Regions from separate parts of the Pseudarthrobacter sp. CC4 genome, predicted to be linked through region 1. Evidence: predicted binding sites of a transcription regulator. Region 1 holds the regulator's gene; the other holds the start of a gene.
The links. Region 1 encodes HrcA, which represses chaperone genes, less so after heat shock. Its sites were predicted from a motif close to TTNGCACTCGNNNNNNNCGAGTGCNAA; they were not measured.

Region 1 (9,561 bases):
AGCATTCCCTGGGGCGTGGGCCGGTCAGGCGTACCCGGGGTCAGCTCGTCCATGGGCACGGACAAAACATCCGTGGAACCTGGCTCGTCCATCAGTTCGATGTGAAGCTTCTCCATTGCAGGCTCATCCACCAGGAGGATGGACAGTTCAGCCTGCGGATGGATGTAGAGCTGTTCGAAGATGTACCGGGACAAAGCAACGAGTTCAGCTTCGTCCACCTGGACACCGGACTCGTTGTTGACCTCGATGCTCATGCGTGTTCCCCCCGCTTGCCGGCGCCGGTCGAATGCTTTACCCGGCTGCGCTGTGCCTCATCCCAGATGCTGTAGGCGTTGACAATATCCCCCACCAGGCGGTGCCGGACAACGTCTGCGGCGTCCAGCACCGAGAAACTGACGCCTTCGATACCCTGCAGGATCTCCGCCACAATACGGAGCCCGGAGCGGGTGCCGAAGGGCAGGTCAACCTGGGTGACGTCGCCGGTGACCACCATCTTGGAGCCAAAGCCCAGCCGGGTCAGGAACATCTTCATCTGCTCGGGCGTGGTGTTCTGCGCCTCGTCAAGGATGATGAAGGCGTCATTGAGCGTGCGTCCGCGCATGTAGGCCAGCGGAGCCACTTCGATGGTGCCCGCCGCCATCAGCCTGGGAATGGACTCCGGGTCCATCATGTCGTGCAGCGCGTCGTAGAGGGGGCGCAGGTAGGGATCAATCTTGTCGCTCAGGGTTCCGGGCAGGAATCCCAGCCGTTCCCCGGCTTCAACTGCCGGGCGCGTCAGGATAATCCGGCTGACCTCTTTTTGCTGAAGCGCCTGCACAGCCTTTGCCATGGCCAGGTAGGTCTTCCCTGTTCCGGCCGGGCCAATGCCAAAGATCACCGTGTTGTTGTCGATGGCGTCGACGTAGGTCTTCTGGTTCAGCGTCTTGGGACGGATTGTCCTCCCGCGGCTGGAAAGGATGTCGTGGGTCAGAACATCCACGGGGTTCTGCAGCGACTGGGTACGCAGGAGGGCCACGAGCTGCTGAAGGACAGCGGGACTGATAACCGTGCCGCGGGCCACCAGGCCGCGGACCTCGTGGAGGAGCCGCATGATGCGGGGCACGTCGCTGGCAGGACCAGTGATGGAAAGTTCATTTCCGCGGACGTGGAAATTGACGTGCGGGAACTGTTCCTCAATGAAGCGCAAAGCCTCATCGTGGCTGCCCAAGGACTGGACCATCTGGTCGGAGTTGTCGAAAAGTACAACCTCGGTACGGCTGCCGGGCAGGGAATGGGGAAACTCCCCCGCAGCGCCTTCGCCTGTGTTGAGCCGGCGCTTTCCATTCGCTGATTCAGTCATGGTGACGGCCCGCAGGCCCGTGATCCCCTCAAAGTACGAAAATAATGTCCACCGCAGGGCCGGCCACCGCATCCGGCGCGCCTTGCCCAAGCGGTCCCTCCATCTTACGCCAGTACGGCGTCAACACCGGATGAGGCAACCAGCCACGGACCAGGGCAAGGCGGCCTTCAGGCGCGGAGGCTGCGTCATTAGGTATCAACTTCATATCGGCCTCATATCGTTCCCGTTGCAGTTGGCCCTGGGGACCATGGCAGGGCCGTACGGTCCAGCGCCCTGTGCCATGCTGGAAATCCAGCTTCATTGCTGGACTACCGCCGCCCGGAAGCGGCCCAGTTGCGAAAGGACAGGCAACCAAACGTGCCGGCATCAGCTGCGCCCCTGAGGGCAGGACGACGCTGGGGCCGTGCGCGCCCTGCGGTCCTCGCAGTGGTTCTGGCAGTGAGCCCGCTCCTGGCGGGGTGCCTGGCCGAGCCCAATCCTGCACCTACCGGCCTCCTGAACTCCGGGCCTGCCGCCACCGGCACCGCACCATCCACCAGCGCCCCCCTTGAAACCACGCAGTCCTCCAACAAGGCGCCGGTGTACTGGATTGGCCGCACCGGCAGCAGCGTGTTCCTTTACCGGGAGTTCCGGGACGTGCCGGAGCAGGAAAACCCCGTGACGCGTGCCCTGCGGGCGATGATGAAGGATAAGCCGCTTGATCCGGACTTCTTCACCCCGTGGCAGAATCCCAGCAAGCTCGCCACCTCGATTTCCGGCAAGGACGTTATTACGGTGGACGTGTCCGAGGACGCGTTCAACAGCAACCTCGACGCTGACATGGCGGCCCGTGCCGTCCAGCAGCTTGTTTATACGGCCACGGCCGCTGCGGCCAGCTCCGGGCTCATTGACTCCGGGCAGCAGATCCGGGTGCGGATCCTGGTGGACGGGCACACGGACTACGTTGCTTTCGACCACATCCAGCTGGGTGACCTCATGACGAGGGGCGCGGGCATGGTGGCGCCCGTCTGGATCATCGATCCGCAGGAAAATGTGGAAATTGCCGACGGAAGCGTGAAGATCACCGGCCGCAGCACCCTGGCCGGCAGCAAGCTGCGCTGGCAGATCCAGCGGGCGGAGCAGGACGGCAACAAGGTACCGTTCCTCACCGGAGAAACAACGGCCTCCGCCCAGCCCGGACAGGGAGGGATCTTCACGCTTGCCCTCACGCTGCCTTCCGGCGACTACGAGTTGCGCGTGGCCCAGGCCGGCGCCGACGGGCAGCCGGACCAGAACGAGGACTCGCGGGCTTTCAAAGTCCGCTAGCCCGCACGCTGCAGCTTCGGCGGCCTGCTCAACCGGCAGGCTCGGCAGCATGCGCCGCCCAGCGGCCCAGGACGTCGCTGGCAAGCACGACGGCGGCGGGGCCGGCGGTGGATGAGCGCAGCACATGGTGCCCCAGCAGGGCCGTGACAGCACCCTTGCCGCAGAGCCGGGTTACTTCCCGGGGACTGATGCCGCCTTCCGGCCCAACGATCAGGAAGACTTCGCGGGGTTCCGTTGGGGTTCCGCCGCGCTGCCATGCTTCCAGCACTGTCCGCAAGGGCCTAACCGCGTCCTCGTGCAGGATGACGGCAAGCCCTGCGGCCTCCACGAGGCCGGCCAGCGCGGCGGTGTCGACGGCGGGCCGCACCTCGGGAACCCAGGCGCGGCGCGCCTGCTTGGCGGCTGCCGTGACCACGGACTGCCATTTGGCGTGGGCCTTCGCGGCCCGGTCGCCTTTCCACCGGACGATGGACCGTTCGGACTGCCAGGGTATGACGGCGTCGATCCCGAGTTCGGTTGCCGTCTCAATGGCAAGTTCGTCGCGGTCGCCCTTTGCCAGCGCCTGTACCAGCACCAGCCTTGTCCCCGGCTGCGGCTCAACGGCCAGGGAGGAGCACTCAACATCCAGCCCGGAGGGGGACGCCGCAAGCACCTTTCCGCTCATGCGCGTCCCGGCGCCGTCCACGATGTCAACGGGCTCGCCCGGGGCAAGCCGCTTCACCGTGACGGCGTGCCGCGCCTCGGGCCCCTCCAGGACAAAGACTTCCCCCGCCACCAGCTGGTCAAGGGAACCGGGAGGAGTGAAAAAGACCGGGTTGCTCACCGCTACAGGTTACCGAGCCGGTCCCGGAGCTTGGCGAACATGCCCCCGCTGGCCGCAAGCTTGCCCTCGGTGATCTGTTCACCGCGCATCTTGGCAAGCTGACGCAGGAGGTCCTCCTGCGCGGCGTCCAGCTTGGCGGGAGTCTCGACCTGGAGGTGCACTTTCAGGTCGCCGCGCCCGTACCCGCGAAGGTGGGTCACGCCAAGTCCGCGAAGGGTGATGATCTCGCCGGACTGGGTGCCCGGCTTGACGTCGATCTCCTGCGGTCCGTCGAACGTTTCCAGGCTCACCTCGGTGCCCAGGGCTGCAGCGGTCATGGGAAGGTGCAGGGTTGCGTGGAGGTCGTCGTTGTCCCGGACATAGGTGGCGTCGTTGTTCACGCGGATCTCGACGTAGAGGTCGCCGGCGGGACCGCCGGCGGGACCTGCTTCGCCCTGGCCGGAAAGCTGGATGCGGGTTCCGGTGGCTACGCCGGCGGGAACCTTGATGGTCAGCGAACGGCGGCTGCGGATGCGTCCCTGGCCGCTGCACTCATTGCAGGGGTCCTTGATGACGGTGCCGAAGCCCTCGCACGTACCACACGGGGCGGCGGTCATGACCTGTCCCAGGATGGAGCGCACGGCACGCTGGACCTGGCCGCTGCCGCCGCAGATGTCGCAGCGTTCCGGATGGGTTCCCGGCCGGCAGCACGAACCTTCGCAGGTGGGGCACGTGACGGCCGTGTCCACTTCCAGCTTCTTGTTGACGCCGAAGACAGCGTCGCGGAGTTCGATGCGGACACTGATGAGTGCGTCCTGGCCGCGCCTGACGCGGGAAGCCGGGCCCGTTGTTCCGCCGGCCCCGAAGAAGGTGTCGAAGATGTCCTGGAACGCGAATCCCTGGCCGGCGTAGCTGCCTCCGCCGAAGCCGTTGTCCGTGCCGTTCTCGTTGCCGGTGGTGTCGTAGACGCGGCGCTTCTGCGGGTCCGAAAGAACCTCGTAGGCGTGGGTCACGGCCTTGAAGCGGTCCGACGCGTCCTCACCCGGGTTGACGTCCGGGTGGAGCGTGCGCGCCAGCTTGCGGTAGGCCTTCTTGATCTCTTCTCCCGTGGCCTCCGGTGAGACTCCAAGGACGTCGTAGTGGCTGCTCAAAGTTCGTATCTCTTCCTTGTTGTACTGCCTGCAGTTGGACTGCGGGAAATGATCTGCATGCCCGGGAACGGGAAAACGTCAGGGTCCCAGGATCCGCGAAAGGTAGCGGGCAACGGCCCTGACTGCGGCCATGGTGGTGGGATAGTCCATCCGGGTTGGTCCCAGGACACCAATTTTCGCAATGTGGTCCGGACCGTACCCCGTGGCAACGACGGACGCCTCGGCAAGGCCGTCGTAGGGATTCTCGCGGCCGATGCTGACAGCCACCCCGCGGTGGTCCTGCGCCATTTCGCTCAGCAGGCGGAGCATGACCACCTGTTCCTCGAGTGCTTCCAGGACCGGTCCGATGCTGAGCGGAAAGTCCACGTTGGAACGCGCAAGGTTGGCGGTGCCCGCCATGACCATGCGGTCTTCCCTGCTGCTCTGGGCCAGGCCTTCGAGGCCGACGGCGAGGGCATGGGCGGCCTGCCTTTGCCCCGGGCCGGCTGTGGCCACCACTGCCGGCAGGGACTGGGCGAGCTGGTTCAGCGGAGTGCCGGCAAGGGAGCCAAGGAACCGTGCCCGCAGGGTGGCAAGGGCGTCGTCCCCCAGGTCCTGGCCGACGTCGATAACGCGCTGTTCCACTTTGCCGCTGTTGGCGATCAGCACCACCAGCACCTTGCGCGGCGCGAGGAGGACGAACTCGATATGGCGGACCAGTGCCCGGCTCAGGTGCGGATACTGGACCACGGCAACCTGGTTGGTCAGCTGCGACAGCAGGCGGACCGTGCGGTCAAGGACGTCGTCGAGGTCGTCAGATCCTTCCAGCAGCGACTGGATGGCCCTGCGCTCGGCCTGGGACAGCGGTTTGACCGCCGAGATCTGGTCCACGAACAGCCGGTAACCCTTGTCAGTGGGGATACGTCCGGCGCTGGTGTGCGGAGCGGTGATCAGGCCCTCTTCCTCCAGGGCGGCCATATCGTTCCTGATCGTTGCGCTGGACACACCAAGATGGTGCCGCTCCACCAGGGCCTTGGACCCGACGGGTTCCCGGGAGTGGACGTAGTCCTCCACGATTGCACGCAGCACTTCAAGTTTGCGTGGCTCGCTCACACTCCACCTCCATCCAGGGTTCGGGGCGGCCGCGCCGCCCGCGCTGTGCCACCTCAAGGGTTAGCACTCGACATGCCTCAGTGCTAACAGTCTATTATGACTCCCGCCGTTGCTAGCATTGGTACCGCTCCGGGCGAAATCCGGACCTGTGACCGAACGCTAGGCGGAGTGAAACCATGCAGTACCAGAACTGGGGCCCACGCGACTTGTCCGCTCCCGCAAAGACTGAACTGCCCGAGGTTCCCGTTGAACGGGGAATGGTCCTTGAGGACGTCCAGTCCGGCTGGGTGGGCGCCGTGACCCGGGTGGAAAAATCCGGCGGCATGCACGTGGTTGCCCTGGAGGACCGGCGCGGTAAATCCCGGTCCTTCCGGCTTGGTTTCGGATTCCTCCTCGAAGGCCGGGCCATCAAGCTCCTGCCCCCGGCCCCGCGGCAGGCCGCCGGCGCCGTCGCCGGCCGGACCGCCTCCGGGTCCGTCCGCGTCGCCGGCCAGCGGGCACAGGTGGCCAAGGCCAGCCGGATCTGGGTGGAGGGAAAGCACGACGCCGAACTGGTGGAAAAGGTCTGGGGAGACGACCTGCGCGTGGAGGGCATCGTCGTCGAACCCCTGCACGGCATTGATGACCTGGCGGGGGCCGTCGCAGCGTTCAGGCCCGGACCGGGCAGGCGCCTCGGCGTACTGGTGGACCACCTGGTGCCGGATTCCAAGGAATCCCGCATTGCGGACGCCGTCATGGCCTCGCCGGGAGCTGCAGGGAACGTCCTGATTGTGGGTCACCCTTACGTGGACGTGTGGCAGGCCATCCGGCCCGCGGTCCTGGGCATTGAGCAGTGGCCGGTAGTGCCGCGCGGGCAGGATTGGAAGACCGGCATCCTCGCAGCGTTCGGCTGGCCCCATGCCACAAAGGAGGACATCGGGCTTGGCTGGCAGAAACTGCTCGGCGCCGTCCGAACGTACGCCGACCTGGAAGCCTCGCTGCTGGGGAGGGTCGAAGAAGTCATCGACTTCCTCACCGTGCCCTGAAGGACGGTTCTGCCCCGGCCCGCGCATCCCGGGGCAGGTATGGGGCCGGTACCAAGTATTCTTGGTACTGCGGATCCTGCAACATTGCAGGCCGCCGCACCCAATAAGCTTTCTTAGCCGGCACCATTGCACTTCAGAAGGAACAGACTGTGGCAGAAAACGCACGTGATCACAGGGACAGCCCGGGCGGCCAGGGCCGTTCGGAGTACCACGGCGTTCCCGCGAATGCGCTGCCCCTGACAGCCAGCGAAGACCGGCAATGGGCCACCATGGCGCACTTCGGGGGCATCCTGGGCTGCGTTCCGTCGCTGCTGATCTACCTGATCTTCCGGGACCGCGGGCCCTTCACGGCACAGGAATCCAAGGAAGCCCTGAATTTCAGCCTGCCGCCCACCATTGCTGCCCTGCTGGCGAACATCCTGGTGGTCTTCGTCCCCGTGATCGGCAACATCTTTGCCGTCATCGCCACCCTCATCTGGATTGCGCTCACCTGCTTCTCGGTGGCGGCCGGCATCCATGTCAACCGTGGCCAGCCGCACCGTTACCAGTACAACCTGCGCTGGATCAAGTAGCGGCTGCACGGGTCCACGCCCGCGGGGTTCCCTGGCGGGCGCGGGCCCACGTTGCCTTGTGCCGTTCAGTCCGGCAGGACCCGGCGGACCACCGCGTCTGCCAGCAGCCTGCCCTTGAGGGTCAGGACCAGCCTGCCCCTGAACGCGGCAGCAGGATCCACGAGGCCGTCCGCGATCAGCCCCGCAACCTCATGGCGTCCTTCTTGGCCCAGCGACGATACTTCGAGACCGGACTGGAGACGGGCCTCGAGCATCACACGTTCGACGTTCCGGGTCTCCTGGTCCAGGGTTTCCCTGCCGGCCGCCGGTGACACTCCCTGTGCGAGGCGTCCGGCGTAGGCCGTGGGGTGTTTGACGTTCCACCACCGCACGCCGCCCACATGCGAATGGGCGCCGGGGCCGATCCCCCACCAGTCGTCGCCCCGCCAGTAGGCGAGGTTGTGGCGGCAGGCCTGCTCCGGCGTGCGGGCCCAGTTGCTGACCTCGTACCAGCCCAGGCCGGCTTTGGTGATGAGGTCGTCGGCGAGTTCGTACTTGTCGGCGTGGTCGTCGTCGTCGATTCCTGGAACCTCGCCCCGGCGGATCTGGGCGGCGAGCTTGGTTCCCTCTTCGATGATCAGCGCATAGGCGCTGATGTGGTCCGGCTGGTAGGACAGTGCCGTCTCCAGGGAGTAGCGCCAGTCGTCCAGGGACTCCCCCGGCGTGCCGTAGATGAGGTCCAGGCTCACAGCCAGTCCCGCGTCCCGGGCCCATTGCACAACCTGCGGGACTCGGCTGGGCGTGTGGGTCCGGTCAAGCACTTTGAGGACATGGGGCACTGCAGACTGCATCCCGAAGGAGATGCGGGTGAAGCCGGCTTCCTTCAGGATGGCAAGGGATTCAGGCGTGACGGAGTCCGGGTTCGCCTCCGTGGTGACTTCGGCGCCGGCCTCGATTCCCCACTGTCCGATGGCGCGGCGCAGGATCAGGGCGAGGTCCTCGGCGGGAAGCAGGGTGGGTGTGCCGCCGCCGAAAAACACCGTGCTGAGCGGGCGCGCAGGAAGCCCTGATTCCGCCAGGACCCTGGCTGCCAGGGACACTTCGGAGGCGGCCGTGGCGGCATAGGCGTCCTGCGAGGCCCCGCCGCCGAGCTCCGTGGCGGTGTAGGTGTTGAAGTCGCAGTAGCCACAGCGGACGGCACAGAACGGAATGTGTACGTAAAGCCCGAACGCCCGGCCCGCCGCACCGTCAACCGCCTGGGGAGGCAGGAGACCGTCCGACGGCGCCGGGTCGCCGAGGGGAAGAGTGCTAGGCATTGCAGGGGCCTCCGGTGGCGCCGGCCGCTGTAACCACTACTTCTTGGCCTTGTCCTTGGACTCGTCCGTGGTGAGCGCAGCAATGAAGGCTTCCTGGGGGACCTCAACGCGGCCCACCATCTTCATGCGCTTCTTGCCTTCCTTCTGCTTCTCCAGCAGTTTGCGCTTACGGGAGATGTCGCCGCCGTAGCACTTGGCCAGGACGTCCTTGCGGATGGCGCGGATGCTTTCCCGGGCGATGATCCTGGAGCCGATGGCCGCCTGGATGGGCACCTCGAACTGCTGGCGGGGAATGAGTTCGCGCAGCTTGGTGGTCATCATGACGCCGTAGGCGTAGGCCTTGTCGCGGTGCGTGATGGCGGAGAAGGCATCCACCTGTTCGCCCTGGAGCATGATGTCGACCTTGACGAGGTCCGCCACCTGGTCGCCGTCGGCCTTCCAGTCGAGCGAGCCGTAGCCGCGGGTCTTGGACTTGAGGATGTCGAAGAAATCGAACACGATCTCGGCGAGCGGCAGGCGGTAGCGGATTTCCACCCGGTCCTCCGAGAGGTAATCCATTCCTCCCATGACGCCGCGGCGGCTCTGGCACAGCTCCATGATGGCGCCGACGAATTCGTTCGGCGCAAGGATGGTGGCCGACACCATGGGCTCGCGGACCTCGGAGATCTTGCCGGAGGGGTATTCGCTGGGGTTGGTCACGTGGACCACTTTCTTGTCCTCCAGCGTCACCTCGTATTCCACGTTGGGGGCCGTGGAAATCAGGTCCAGGTTGTATTCGCGTTCCAGCCGCTCGCGGGTGATTTCAAGGTGGAGCAGTCCCAGGAAGCCCACCCGGAACCCGAAGCCCAGCGCCGCGGAGGTCTCCGGCTCGTAGACCAGGGCGGCATCGTTAAGCATCAGCTTCTCCAGTGCATCGCGCAGCACCGGATAGTCCGTGCCGTCCAGCGGGTACAGGCCGGAAAAGACCATCGGCTTGGCAT
Region 2 (11,280 bases), on a different contig from region 1:
CCCGACGCCGGGACGTATACCGGCAACGGCCGCACCGGTGACACAAGCAACGGCGGCGAGGTGCCGGCGTCGTCCGCCCAAAGCTTTGTGTGGACGGGCGACACCGCCGGCCAGGGCTGGGGCATCAACGAGGAAATCGGCGGGATGCGCGGCTACCGCGCCATGCACCAGACCCGTCCGGACTTCTTCATCCACTCCGGCGACACCGTCTACGCCGACGGCCCCATCACGGAAACCGTGGTGGAGAAGGACGGGCAGGTGTGGCGGAACCTGGTCACGGAGGAGGTGTCCAAGGTGGCCGAGACGCTCACGGAATTCCGCGGCCGGCACCGCTACAACCAGATGGACGCCAACATGCGGGCCATGTTCGCTGACGTCCCCGTCATCGCCAACTGGGACGACCACGAGACCACTAATAACTGGTACCCCGGCGAGATCCTGGACGATCCCCGCTACACCGTCCGCGACGTCAACACCCTGGCAGCACGGGGCCGGCAAGCGTGGCAGGAGAACATGCCCATCGCCGATTCCTCGGCCCTGTGGCGGCCGGGTACGTTCGACGACGCCGGCCAGTACCAGCCCGCCCGCATCTACCGGAAGATCAGCCGCGGCCCGCAGCTGGACATCTTCTGCCTGGACATGCGGACGTTCAAGTCCCCCAACACGGACGGCAAGGAGCCATACGCCACCTCGATCCTGGGCCAGGAGCAGGTGGACTGGCTGATCCGCGAGGTGACCAAGTCCAAGGCCACCTGGAAAGTCATCGCTGCCGACCTGCCGCTGGGCATCATCGTGGGCGACGGGCCGGTCAACCAGGAAAGCGTCTCAAACCGCGACGCCGGTGCACCCCTGGGCCGTGAGCTTGAGATCGCCGGGGTATTGAGCGCATTCAAGCGCAACCAGGTTAGGAACGTGGTGTGGCTGACCGCCGACGTTCACTACTGCGCCGCGCACCACTACTCCCCTGAGCGTGCGGCCTTCACCGACTTCGACCCCTTCTGGGAATTCGTGGCCGGGCCGATTGCGGCGGGTTCATTTGGACCGAACAAGATGGACGGCACGTTCGGGCCCGAGGTGGTGTTCTCCAAGGCGGGCAAGTTCGCGGGAGAGTCACCGCGCAACGGCGAGAACCAGTTCTTCGGTCACGTGCAGCTGGGCGAAGACAACACTTTCACGGCAAGCCTGCGCAATGCCAATGGCGCCACTGTGTTCTCCAAGGTGCTGACGCCGGAGCGGTAAGCCGAGGGGCATTTCCGCGCCTGATCCGGACAGCCGCGCCCCGGGCCCCGGGAGCGGGTGTCCGAATCGGGCGCGGATTTCCGTTGCGGGCGCGAGATGCCGGCCGCCGTCACCCGTTATTTTCCCCGCCCGCTGGGTACGCCGCTGGTAGTGTTCCTGCAATCGGAACGGCACGCAGACGGGGTGATTCTCTTGAACGACGACGGGCTGACAGAGGCTGTGCAGGAAGCCGGGGCGGTGGAACTGCTACTGGTCCGGCACGGCGAGAGTGAAGGCAACGTTGCCGCCACCGAGGCCCGGGAGGCAGGGGCGGCGGTCATCGCCGTGCCGGCCCGCGACGCCGATGTGAACCTGTCCGACATTGGGCAGGAGCAGGCCAAGGCCCTGGGCGCGGCCTTGGCCCGGACCGCCGAGGAGTTCCGGCCGGACGCCGTGGTTTCCTCGCCCTATGCACGTGCCCGTCAGACGGCGGAAATCGCCGTGGAGGTGGCGGGCTGGCCCGTGAAGGTGCGCACCGATGAACGGCTCCGGGACCGCGAACTGGGCATCCTGGACCGGCTCACCCGGCTGGGCGTGGAGCAGCGTTACCCGGACGAGGTGGAACGCCGCGAATGGCTGGGCAAGCTGTACTACCGGCCGCCGGGCGGGGAATCCTGGGCGGACGTGGCCCTCCGGCTGCGCTCCGTCCTGGCGGAACTGAACAACCTCGGCACCGGGCATCGGGTGATGCTGGTGTGCCACGACGCCGTGATCATGCTCTTCCGGTACGTGCTTGAAGGGCTGAGTGAAGCAGAACTCCTGGACCTGGCGGCCACCACCTCGGTCCTGAATGCCTCCCTGACCCGCTATGTGCGGCCCTCCGGCGCCGGCCGCTGGACGCTCGAAAGCTTCAATGTCGCGGACCACCTGACCGAGCAGGGCGTTGCCGTGACCGAACATGCCGGGGACGCCAGTGTCCACCCGCGGTGAGGCGGGCGCGGCCGGGGCCGCGCAGCCAGCCCTGGTGACGCCGTCGCTCCTGCGCGACTGGCCGCTCCCTGCCGCCGGCGAGGACAAGTACTCCCGCGGATCGGTATTGGTGGTCGGCGGGGCCCGGGCGACTCCCGGTGCCGCCCTGCTCTCCGGTGCTGCCGCCCTTCGGGCCGGCGCCGGGAAACTCACCCTGGCCGTCGCGGAATCGGTGGCTGTCCACGTGGGCGTCGCGCTGCCGGAGTGCGGGACAGTGGGCCTGCCGGAAACCCCCGGCGGGTCCGTAACGGCCGAGGGACTGGACCTCATTGCCCCGTACCTGGACAAGGCAGATGCCGTGCTGGTGGGTCCGGGCCTCGATGACCTGGACCTGGCCGAGGAGCTGCTCCGGGCGCTGCTCGGGCGGGAGGCCGCCTCCGGGAAAGGGAACGACGGCGGAGGTCCCGCCGTCGTCCTCGATGCCTACGCTTTGGGTGCCTTGGCCAACGTGGAGGACCAGTCCGGTCCGTGGAAGGGGCGCCTGATCCTGACGCCCAATCCCAAGGAGGCTGAGATCCTGCTTGGCCGCGGGCTGGAGGACCTGCCGGCTGATGTCGCGGAGATTGCCGAACGGTACCAGGCGGTGGTGAGCTGCCAGGGCCTGATCGCGAGGCCGCCGGGTGATGCTCCGGAAGAGGCGGAGCTCTGGAAAATCACCACGGGGTACGGCGGGCTGGGGACCTCAGGCAGCGGGGATGTCCTGGCCGGTGCCATCGCCGGCCTTCGCGCCCGGGGAACCAGTGAAGCCCAGGCTGCGTGCTGGGGCACCCATCTTCATGCGGCTGCTGCGGACAGGCTTGCCAGCCGGCTGGGACCCCTGGGCTTCCTGGCGCGCGAACTCGCGGACGAGCTGCCCGCGCTGATGCTGGAACTCAACACCTGATCCCTCCAGGTTAAAAGCAACGCGGGGTCACTTACGGTCCATCCGACGGGGTTTTTTGCGCGATAGGTGACCCCGCGTTGCTTTCTCCGGATATGAGACGGCCCCCGGCCGAAGCCGGGGGCCGCCATACCGGGAAGTGCGGGTGTAGGCTGCCGGTGCGCTTTAAGCGCTGTGGCGTGCATACTGTGCAATCCGCCCTAAAGGCAGTCAGCAAATCCCCGACTTTCCGATCCTGTGTTGAAGCTAGGCGGCAATCTCTTGCTTGGCCCCCTTCGTCTCAATTTCAATCTTGCGCGGCTTGGCCTTTTCGGCGACAGGAATCCGCAGCGTCAGGACACCGGCGTCGTACGTAGCCTTTACGTTGTCAGTATCCAGGGTGTCCCCAAGGATCAGCTGGCGGCTGAACACGCCGCGCGGCCGCTCGGAGGCGATCAACTCGGTGTCCTTGCCTGCAGTGTCGGGGCGCTCGGCCCGTACCGTCAGGACGTTCCGTTCCACATCCAGATCCACAGAATCCAGTGCGACGCCGGGCAGATCAAAGGCGACGACAAATTCCTGGTCCTCCCGCCACGCGTCCATCGGCATCGCTGCCGGGCGCGCCGCCGTGCCGAGGACCTGCTGGGCCAGCCTGTCCAACTCGCGGAACGGATCAGTTCGCATCAACATGGCTTCCCTCCTCGTAAGAGACGGTCCAACACTTTTCCGCATCAGCCGATCTGTATTGGCTGATATAGATTTTTTATCACTGGGGAATCAGGTCTGCAAGGGGTTCCGAAGGGTATTTTTGAAGTTTTTTGCGGCCTCGCGGGACATGGGTGAGGGGCCCATCGCGGTACGCGAAAGGCCCCTCAGATGCTGGTTGTCAGCTCCGCGTCGGGTCCGGCCGCAGCGGTGCCGGGCCCGGATCCGGCACCGGCAGCGGGCCCGGGGGTTCCGGTGCGGGGAACGGATTGGGAGCCGGCGGGCCCGGGTGGCCGGGGTGGGCTGGATCTGGCTGGTCCGGGCCTGGTTCCGGCGGGAACGGCTCGGGCTCGTGCACTGGCGGGATGGTCATGTGACGTTCCCCTCTCACGTTTGATGGACGTGCCTTGGCGTGAACAGGATACGCCCGCCGCCTCAAGCCCACTAGGCCGGCGGCCCGCCGTTCCCGTCAGTCCGGGACGGCACCCACCAGCCGGAGCCAGGCGCGCAACTGGTGCAGGTCCGACTCCCCGCAGCGGAAACCGACATGGCCGTCCGGGCGCACCGCAACGATGCCGCGGCCGGGATGGCTGCTGAGCCGATGCACATGGACCTTGCGCCCTGAAAACGCGAGCTCCGCGCCCGCCGCATCCCAGCCGGCATCATGCTCCAGCAGAATGTGGACGCCCGGCGCGGCCGTCAGCTCGTGAAGGCGGGCGGGCCGCCCGCCGGTGGCTGCCGGCGCGTCCGGCAGCCGGTCCCCCGGCCGCGGCCACCGCGCTGCGGGCGGGGTGCCCTCCAGCGAGATGCCGCTGTTCCGGTAGCGGACAAAAGGCTGTGCCAGCAGCCTGATGCCGGCAGACGTGAGGCGCCGCCGGCGCAGCAGCACCGGCAGCAACGGCGCGGAAACCGGAAGGAGGCCGCGGAGCAGGCGCGCAAGGGGGTGGGGTGACGCTTCCCCGAAAAAGATGACGTGGGTCAGGGCCAGCACGCGCCGGGCAGCGAGGCGGCGCTCGTAGTCATAGGAGCCGAGCAGTTCCGGGTGCGTCCCGCCGTCGGAAGCGAATCCAAGCTTCCAGCCAAGATTCAGCGCATCAAGGATGCCGTTGTTCATCCCCTGGCCGCCCGCCGGCGAATGGGCGTGCGCGGCGTCTCCGGCCAGGAACAGGTTCCCGCTGCGGAACCTGCTGGCCACTCGGTGCTGCAGGCGGACCTGCGCGGACCACCGCACGTCCCGCACCGTCGCCTCCAGCCCCGACTCCTGGACGAGCCGGGCCACTTCCCCCGCCGGGACTGCCGGCCCCAGCTGCCCGAACGGGCCGGCGGCATGCGGGTCTGCCGTGCGGGTGGCGAGCAGCCGCCACGTGGCGCCCTCGCCCAGGGCGAAAAGGAACGCAAGCCCCGCGCTTCCCACAGCGACATGGAGGAGGCCGGGGTCCAGCGGGCCATCGAGCTCCAGGTCGGCCAGGACTGCCTCCACCCGGTACGGCGCCCCGCTCCACTCGGCACCGACGAGCCCGCGCACGGTACTGGATTGCCCGTCGCATCCGGCGAGGAAGCGGCATTCGTGCTGCTCCAGGCCCTGTTCGTGCGGGTTGCCAAGGGTCCGGTTCGCCCCGGGGAAGTGGCCGTCCGCCAGCCGCAGGTCGGCGCGCAACGCTCCGCCCCTGCCCGGGAAGGCGGCGAGGCCACGGAACTCAACGCCCCAGTCCACCGGCACGTCCCGGGCTTTGAGCGCGCGCCACAGAACGTCTTCGACGTCGGCCTGACGGACCAGCGTCAGGTGCGGGAAGGCCGTGTCCGGAAGGTCGGCGTGGCCAAGCCTGGCCTGCACCACCCGCTTGCCGAGGTGGATGCGTGCCTCCGGGGTGGTGTCCGCCCGGCTGAGCAGTTCGTCCGTGACACCCAGCGGCCGGAGTCCCTCGAGTGCGCGGGCGTGGAGCATCATTGCCCGGGAGGGGCGCACCCGTTCCGCCCGCCGGTCGACAATGCGTACGGTGGCTCCGTGGGCATGCGCCTGGAGCGCAGTTGCCAGGCCGGCGGGACCGGCGCCCACCACCAGGACGTCGCTGTGGACGGTCATGGGTGGCCCAGGAGCCGCCACCAGGCCGGGCCGGCCCCGGCGGCGGCAGCTTCCATCCGGGCCGGGTCTGCGAGCACCTCATCCCGGCGCAGCCCGGGCAATACTTTGTACCTGATCGAGCCCGGGACGCTCACCAGTTCCAGGACCCGCCACAGGGATGCCGCGTAATGGTGTGCCCTTTCCGCGCCATCCCATTCGTAGAAGCCCCGATACACTCCGCGGTCGTCATGCGCGCACCAGAGCTTTGACACGAAACCAGGAAACCCGACGAAGAGCGGCGTGTTGAGCAGGCTTTCGGCTTCGAACAGGCGGTGCGCCCTGCCCCGCACCAGCCTGAGCCTGAAGGCGACAACGAGGGTGCACGGCTCCCCGGGTGCGGCTCTGACGGCCGTTTCCCGGTACACCCGCGACGTGCTGCCGTCCGCGAACTGCAGGACGCGTCCCACGTTTTCCCCGGGCAGGTGGACCTGCCGCCGGGCCAGCATCACGAAGCTCCTGCCCACACACCCGGCCACCGCCCGCCAGGCCTGGGCCCTTGGGGCCGGACCTTGCTCGCTGGACATTGCTGCTCTCCTTCCGCGCCCTTGGTGTCCGTCCGGTCTGTCCCTCCACTCCCTCCACCGTCCCGCACACCGGTCCCCGCCCCTAGGGTCTTTGGCCCTTTTCCGCCCCGCACCGCTGCCGCGCGCACCGCCGTCGGACGCCCTTTACTCCCGGGCCGGGAGGCGGCGATCCCCCGGTAGCGAACGGCCGGATAATTGTCGGCGCGGATCTATATATTGAAGGAATGACCCAGACTCCGCTGCGGGACTCCGCCGCCACTGCCGCTCCCACACCGCCGGTTGCCAAGAAGATCCCGTCCGAACGTGTCCACCACGGGGACGTTTTCGTGGATAACTACGAGTGGCTGCGGGACAAGGAATCCGCCGAAGTGGTGGCGCACCTGAAAGCCGAGAATGCCTACCAGGAAGCGGTCACCGCACACCAGGAGCCGCTGCGCGAGGCCATTTTCCAGGAGATCAAGGGCCGCACCCAGGAAACGGACCTGTCCGTGCCGCACCGCAAGGACGGCTGGTGGTACTTCAGCCGCTCCGTGGAGGGCAAGGAATACGGCATCCAGTGCCGGGTCAGGGCCGCGGACACCGGGGACAAGGTTGCCGACTGGACCCCGCCCGCCGTCCAGCCCGGCGTCGAAATCCCCGGCGAGGAAGTCCTGCTGGACGGCAACGTGGAGGCGGAGGGCAAGCCGTTCTTCTCGGTGGGCGGCTCGGCCGTAACCGTGGACGGCACCCTCTACGCCTATGCCGTGGACAACTCGGGGGACGAGCGCTTCACCCTCCGCATCAAGGACCTCAGCACCGGCGAGCTGCTGCCGGACGTCATCGAGAACATCTTCTACGGCGTTGCCTTCTCCCCCGACGGCACCCGGATTTTCTACACAATGGTGGATGATTCCTGGCGCCCGTATCAGGTGAAGGCGCACGTCCTGGGCACGCCTGTTGCCGACGATGTAGTCATCTACCAGGAGGACGACGCCGCCATGTGGCTGGGCTTCGAGCTCTCAGCTGACCGGCGCCACCTCGTCCTGGGCATCGGGTGCTCGGAGTACAGCGAAACCCGCCTGCTCCGCTTTGACGACCCCGCCCAGGAACTCACCACCGTGATCTCCCGGAACGACCGCGTGCTCTATGAGGCCGAGCCGTTCCTGCTTGCCGGGCCCGACGGCGAAAAACGCGAGCGCATCCTGCTGACGCACAACCGCGGTGCGGTCAACTCCATGGTCTCCCTGGCTGATCCGGCCGAGCTCGCCAAGCCGCTGGCAGAGCAGGCCTGGCTCACCGTCGTCGAACATTCCGACGACGTCCGCATCAACGGCGCGGGAGTCACCTCCACGCACCTGGTCGTTTCCATCCGCAAGGACACCATCGAGCGCGTGCAGTTCATCGGGCTGGCAGGGCTGGGGACGCCCGCCCAGGAAGAACCCGTGGAGCCGGCCTTCGATGAGGAGCTCTACACTGCGGGCGTAGGCGGGTCGGACTACGAGGCCCCGGTCATCCGGCTGGGCTACACGTCCTACTTCACGCCGTCGCGCGTGTACGACTTCGTGCTGCCCACCCCGCAGCAGCCCGCGGGTGAGCTGCTGCTGCGGAAGGAAAGCCCGGTCCTGGGCGGCTACGACGGCAGCGACTACGTCGCCACCCGGGAATGGGCAGACGCCGCGGACGGCACCAGGATTCCGCTCTCCGTACTGCGGCACAAGGCCGTGAAGCAGGATTCGACGGCGGCCGGCCTGGTCTACGGGTACGGCTCCTATGAGCTGAGCATGGATCCGGGCTTCGGGATCGCGCGGCTGTCGCTGCTGGACCGCGGCGTGGTGTTCGTAATCGCCCACATCCGCGGCGGCGGGGAGCTGGGCCGGCACTGGTACGAGGACGGCAAGAAGCTCACCAAGAAGAACACGTTCACCGACTTCATCGACGCCACAGACTGGCTGGCCGGTTCCGGCTGGGTGGATCCTGCGCGGATCGCCGCCCTGGGCGGATCGGCCGGCGGCCTGCTGATGGGGGCCGTGGCGAACATGGCGCCGGAAAAGTACGCAGTGATCGTGGCGCAGGTGCCGTTCGTGGACCCCCTGACCAGCATCCTCGATCCCGAGCTGCCGCTCTCCGCCCTGGAGTGGGAGGAGTGGGGCAACCCCATCACCGATCCCGCGGCCTACGCCTACATGAAGTCGTACTCCCCCTACGAGAACGTCAGGGAGGCGGCGTATCCCAAGATCGCCGCCGTCACCTCCTTCAACGACACCCGGGTCCTGTACGTGGAACCGGCCAAGTGGGTGCAGGAGCTGCGGAGCAAAACCACCGGCACCGAGCCCATCCTGATGAAGATCGAGATGGACGGCGGGCACGGCGGCGCGTCCGGCCGCTACGTGCAGTGGCGGGAACGGGCCTGGGACTACGCCTTCATCGCCGATTCCCTTGGCGCCACCGAGCTGCTGCCCGGCGCCGGCCTGAAGTAGGACGACGCCGTACGCCATCGACTGCTCCGATATTGCCGTTTAGAGCCTCCAAAACGGCAATATCGGAGCAATCGATGGGGAAACCGCTCAGGACTGTGGATGCTCCGCCAGCCACTCGGCCAAGGTTTCGAGATTGGCGCGGACGGTCCTTCCCTGGGCCCGTTCCACCAGCGGGTCGGCCAGCTTGCCAAAGATGCCGCCCAGGCCGGACGCGGCTTCGATCCGCTCGGTGACGCGGGTGCCGCCGTCGGCCGGTTCGAGCGTGATGGTAATGGTGAAGTCCAGTTTGCCCTCGACGGAACGGGACACCATGCGCCGGGGCGGATCAAACTCAGTGATTTCGGCGGTCCAGTCGAACTGCCGCCCCATGATCTTGCTGGTTCCGCGGCCCCGTGAACCCACGCCCAGCGGGCCGTCACCGATCTGCCCGGACGAGGTGACCGAGGAATCGTAGACGGCGATGTTCTCGAATTTCGACAGGAAGTCAAAGACCTCCTGCTGCGGCCGGGGAATGACGACGGTTTCTTCCACAACAGGCATTGGATTCTCCTTGGACAACGGCCTGGTGCCGGCCCGGCTCGGCCGGCAGGTAGGCACAGCGCCAGCTTGGCCCGACGGCTTTGGGCTGTCAAGACGCTGCCGGAAAGCTCACCCTCATGGTTCATCGACTGCTCCAATAAAGCCCTTTTGAGCCCCCGGAACGACGTTATTGGAGCAGTCGATGGGCATTTCCGCGGAAGCAGGCACTCCCCTTTTATTTCTCCATCCGCTTTTCTTAACGCCCGATTTTAGTAAGGTAAGGCTGTACTAATAAGATTGCCGGATGACCACGCAGCTTGATTTCGCGCGGGTTTCTTTCGCTGCCGATCTTGCGCGCTACGGAAACCGGCCTGCCATCCTTGCCGACGGGCTGACGCTGACCTACCGGGAGCTGGCCGCCCGCGTCGACAGCTTTGCCCGGAGGCTGGGCACTGAACGGCGCCTCATCGCCCTTGCGGCGTCCAACGACGTCGAATCTCTGGTGGCCTACCTTGCCGCCCTGGCGTCCGGCCACCCGCTGATCCTCCTCCCGGAGGACAAGCCGGCTGCCCTCGAATCCCTGGTGGCGGCCTACGACCCCGACGTCGTGGTCCGCTCCGCGAACGGCGAGTGCGTCCTCGACGAACGCCGGCCCGGGACCCGGCACACCCTGCATCCGGACCTTGCCCTCCTGCTCAGCACGTCCGGCTCCACGGGCTCCCCCAAACTGGTGCGCCTCTCCCACGCCAACCTGCAAGCCAACGCCGAGTCCATCGCTACGTACCTGCGAATCACGGCTGAAGACCGGGCCGCCACTACCTTGCCGATGTCGTACTGCTACGGCCTCTCGGTCATCAACAGCCATCTGCTGCGCGGCGCCGGCCTGGTCCTGACCGGACTGTCGGTGGTGGATCCGTGCCTCTGGGAGCTGTTCCGGCGGGAAGGTGCCACGGCGTTCGCCGCCGTTCCCTACACCTTTGAGCTGCTGGAGCGCGTGGGCTTCGCGGACATGGACCTGCCCAGCCTGCGCTACGTCACCCAGGCCGGCGGCCGGCTCGCCCCGGAGAGCGTGGTGCACTACGCGGAACTGGGCCGCCGGCAGGGCTGGGAGCTCTTCGTCATGTACGGCCAGACGGAGGCCACGGCCCGGATGGCGTACCTGCCGCCGGACCTTGCCACGGCGCATCCCGGCGCCATCGGCGTGCCCGTCCCCGGCGGAGACTTCCGCATCGAACCTGTGCCCGGACTGGCGGACGGCGAGCTGGTGTACACCGGGCCCAACGTCATGCTGGGATATGCCGAGACCCCGGAGGACCTGGCGCAGGGCCGCACCGTCACCGAGCTCCGCACCGGCGACCTCGCGGTGAAGAACGCCGCGGGCCTCTACGAGGTGCGCGGGCGGCGCAGCCGGTTCGTCAAGATCGTGGGACTGCGCGTTGACCTGGGCCAGGTGGAACGCCTCCTGGCGGACCTCGGCGTGCACGCGGCGAGCGCCGGAACGGACCAGGGGCTCGTCGTCGCTGTGGAGGGCACCCACGACACCCGGCTGCTCACCAAAGTCCTCGCGCAGGGCCTCGGCCTGCCGCGCGCCGCCGTCGACATCCATGCAGTGGCGGAACTTCCCCGCCTGGCCACCGGCAAGGTGGACTACCCGGCAGTGGCAGCGCTCTCCGCAAAAGCCGCGGGCAACGCGGCTGCCCCGGCAACAGCCCCGGACAAAGCGGCCCCGCACAACCGCACCCCGGACAGTCGCTCCCCGCAGGAGCCGCAGGGCACCGCGGCCGGGCCGGACACCGTCAGGCGCATCTACGAGGACACGCTGGAGCAGACGGACATCGCGGACACGGA

Region 2: PV768_RS06160 (Hsp20/alpha crystallin family protein) is a predicted target of HrcA. The motif match lies at 3,870-3,896, and genes of this name have one in related genera.

What each region holds. Positions count from the first base shown of each region.
Region 1 covers NZ_JARCCZ010000018.1:90,574-100,134, reverse strand. The annotation lists gene ybeY (rRNA maturation RNase YbeY) at 1-254, opposite strand, end outside; gene PV768_RS13710 (PhoH family protein) at 251-1,339, opposite strand; gene PV768_RS13705 (GerMN domain-containing protein) at 1,697-2,644, shown strand; gene PV768_RS13700 (16S rRNA (uracil(1498)-N(3))-methyltransferase) at 2,673-3,467, opposite strand; gene dnaJ (molecular chaperone DnaJ) at 3,470-4,597, opposite strand; gene hrcA (heat-inducible transcriptional repressor HrcA) at 4,676-5,689, opposite strand; gene PV768_RS13685 (DUF3097 domain-containing protein) at 5,866-6,714, shown strand; gene PV768_RS13680 (DUF4870 domain-containing protein) at 6,864-7,286, shown strand; gene hemW (radical SAM family heme chaperone HemW) at 7,352-8,581, opposite strand; gene lepA (translation elongation factor 4) at 8,618-9,561, opposite strand, start outside.
Region 2 covers NZ_JARCCZ010000005.1:152,983-164,262, reverse strand. The annotation lists gene PV768_RS06175 (alkaline phosphatase D family protein) at 1-1,239, shown strand, start outside; gene PV768_RS06170 (histidine phosphatase family protein) at 1,423-2,208, shown strand; gene PV768_RS06165 (NAD(P)H-hydrate dehydratase) at 2,192-3,130, shown strand; gene PV768_RS06160 (Hsp20/alpha crystallin family protein) at 3,374-3,796, opposite strand; gene PV768_RS06155 (FAD-dependent monooxygenase) at 4,281-5,894, opposite strand; gene PV768_RS06150 (hypothetical protein) at 5,891-6,457, opposite strand; gene PV768_RS06145 (S9 family peptidase) at 6,682-8,913, shown strand; gene PV768_RS06140 (SRPBCC family protein) at 9,001-9,453, opposite strand; gene PV768_RS06135 (AMP-binding protein) at 9,737-11,280, shown strand, end outside.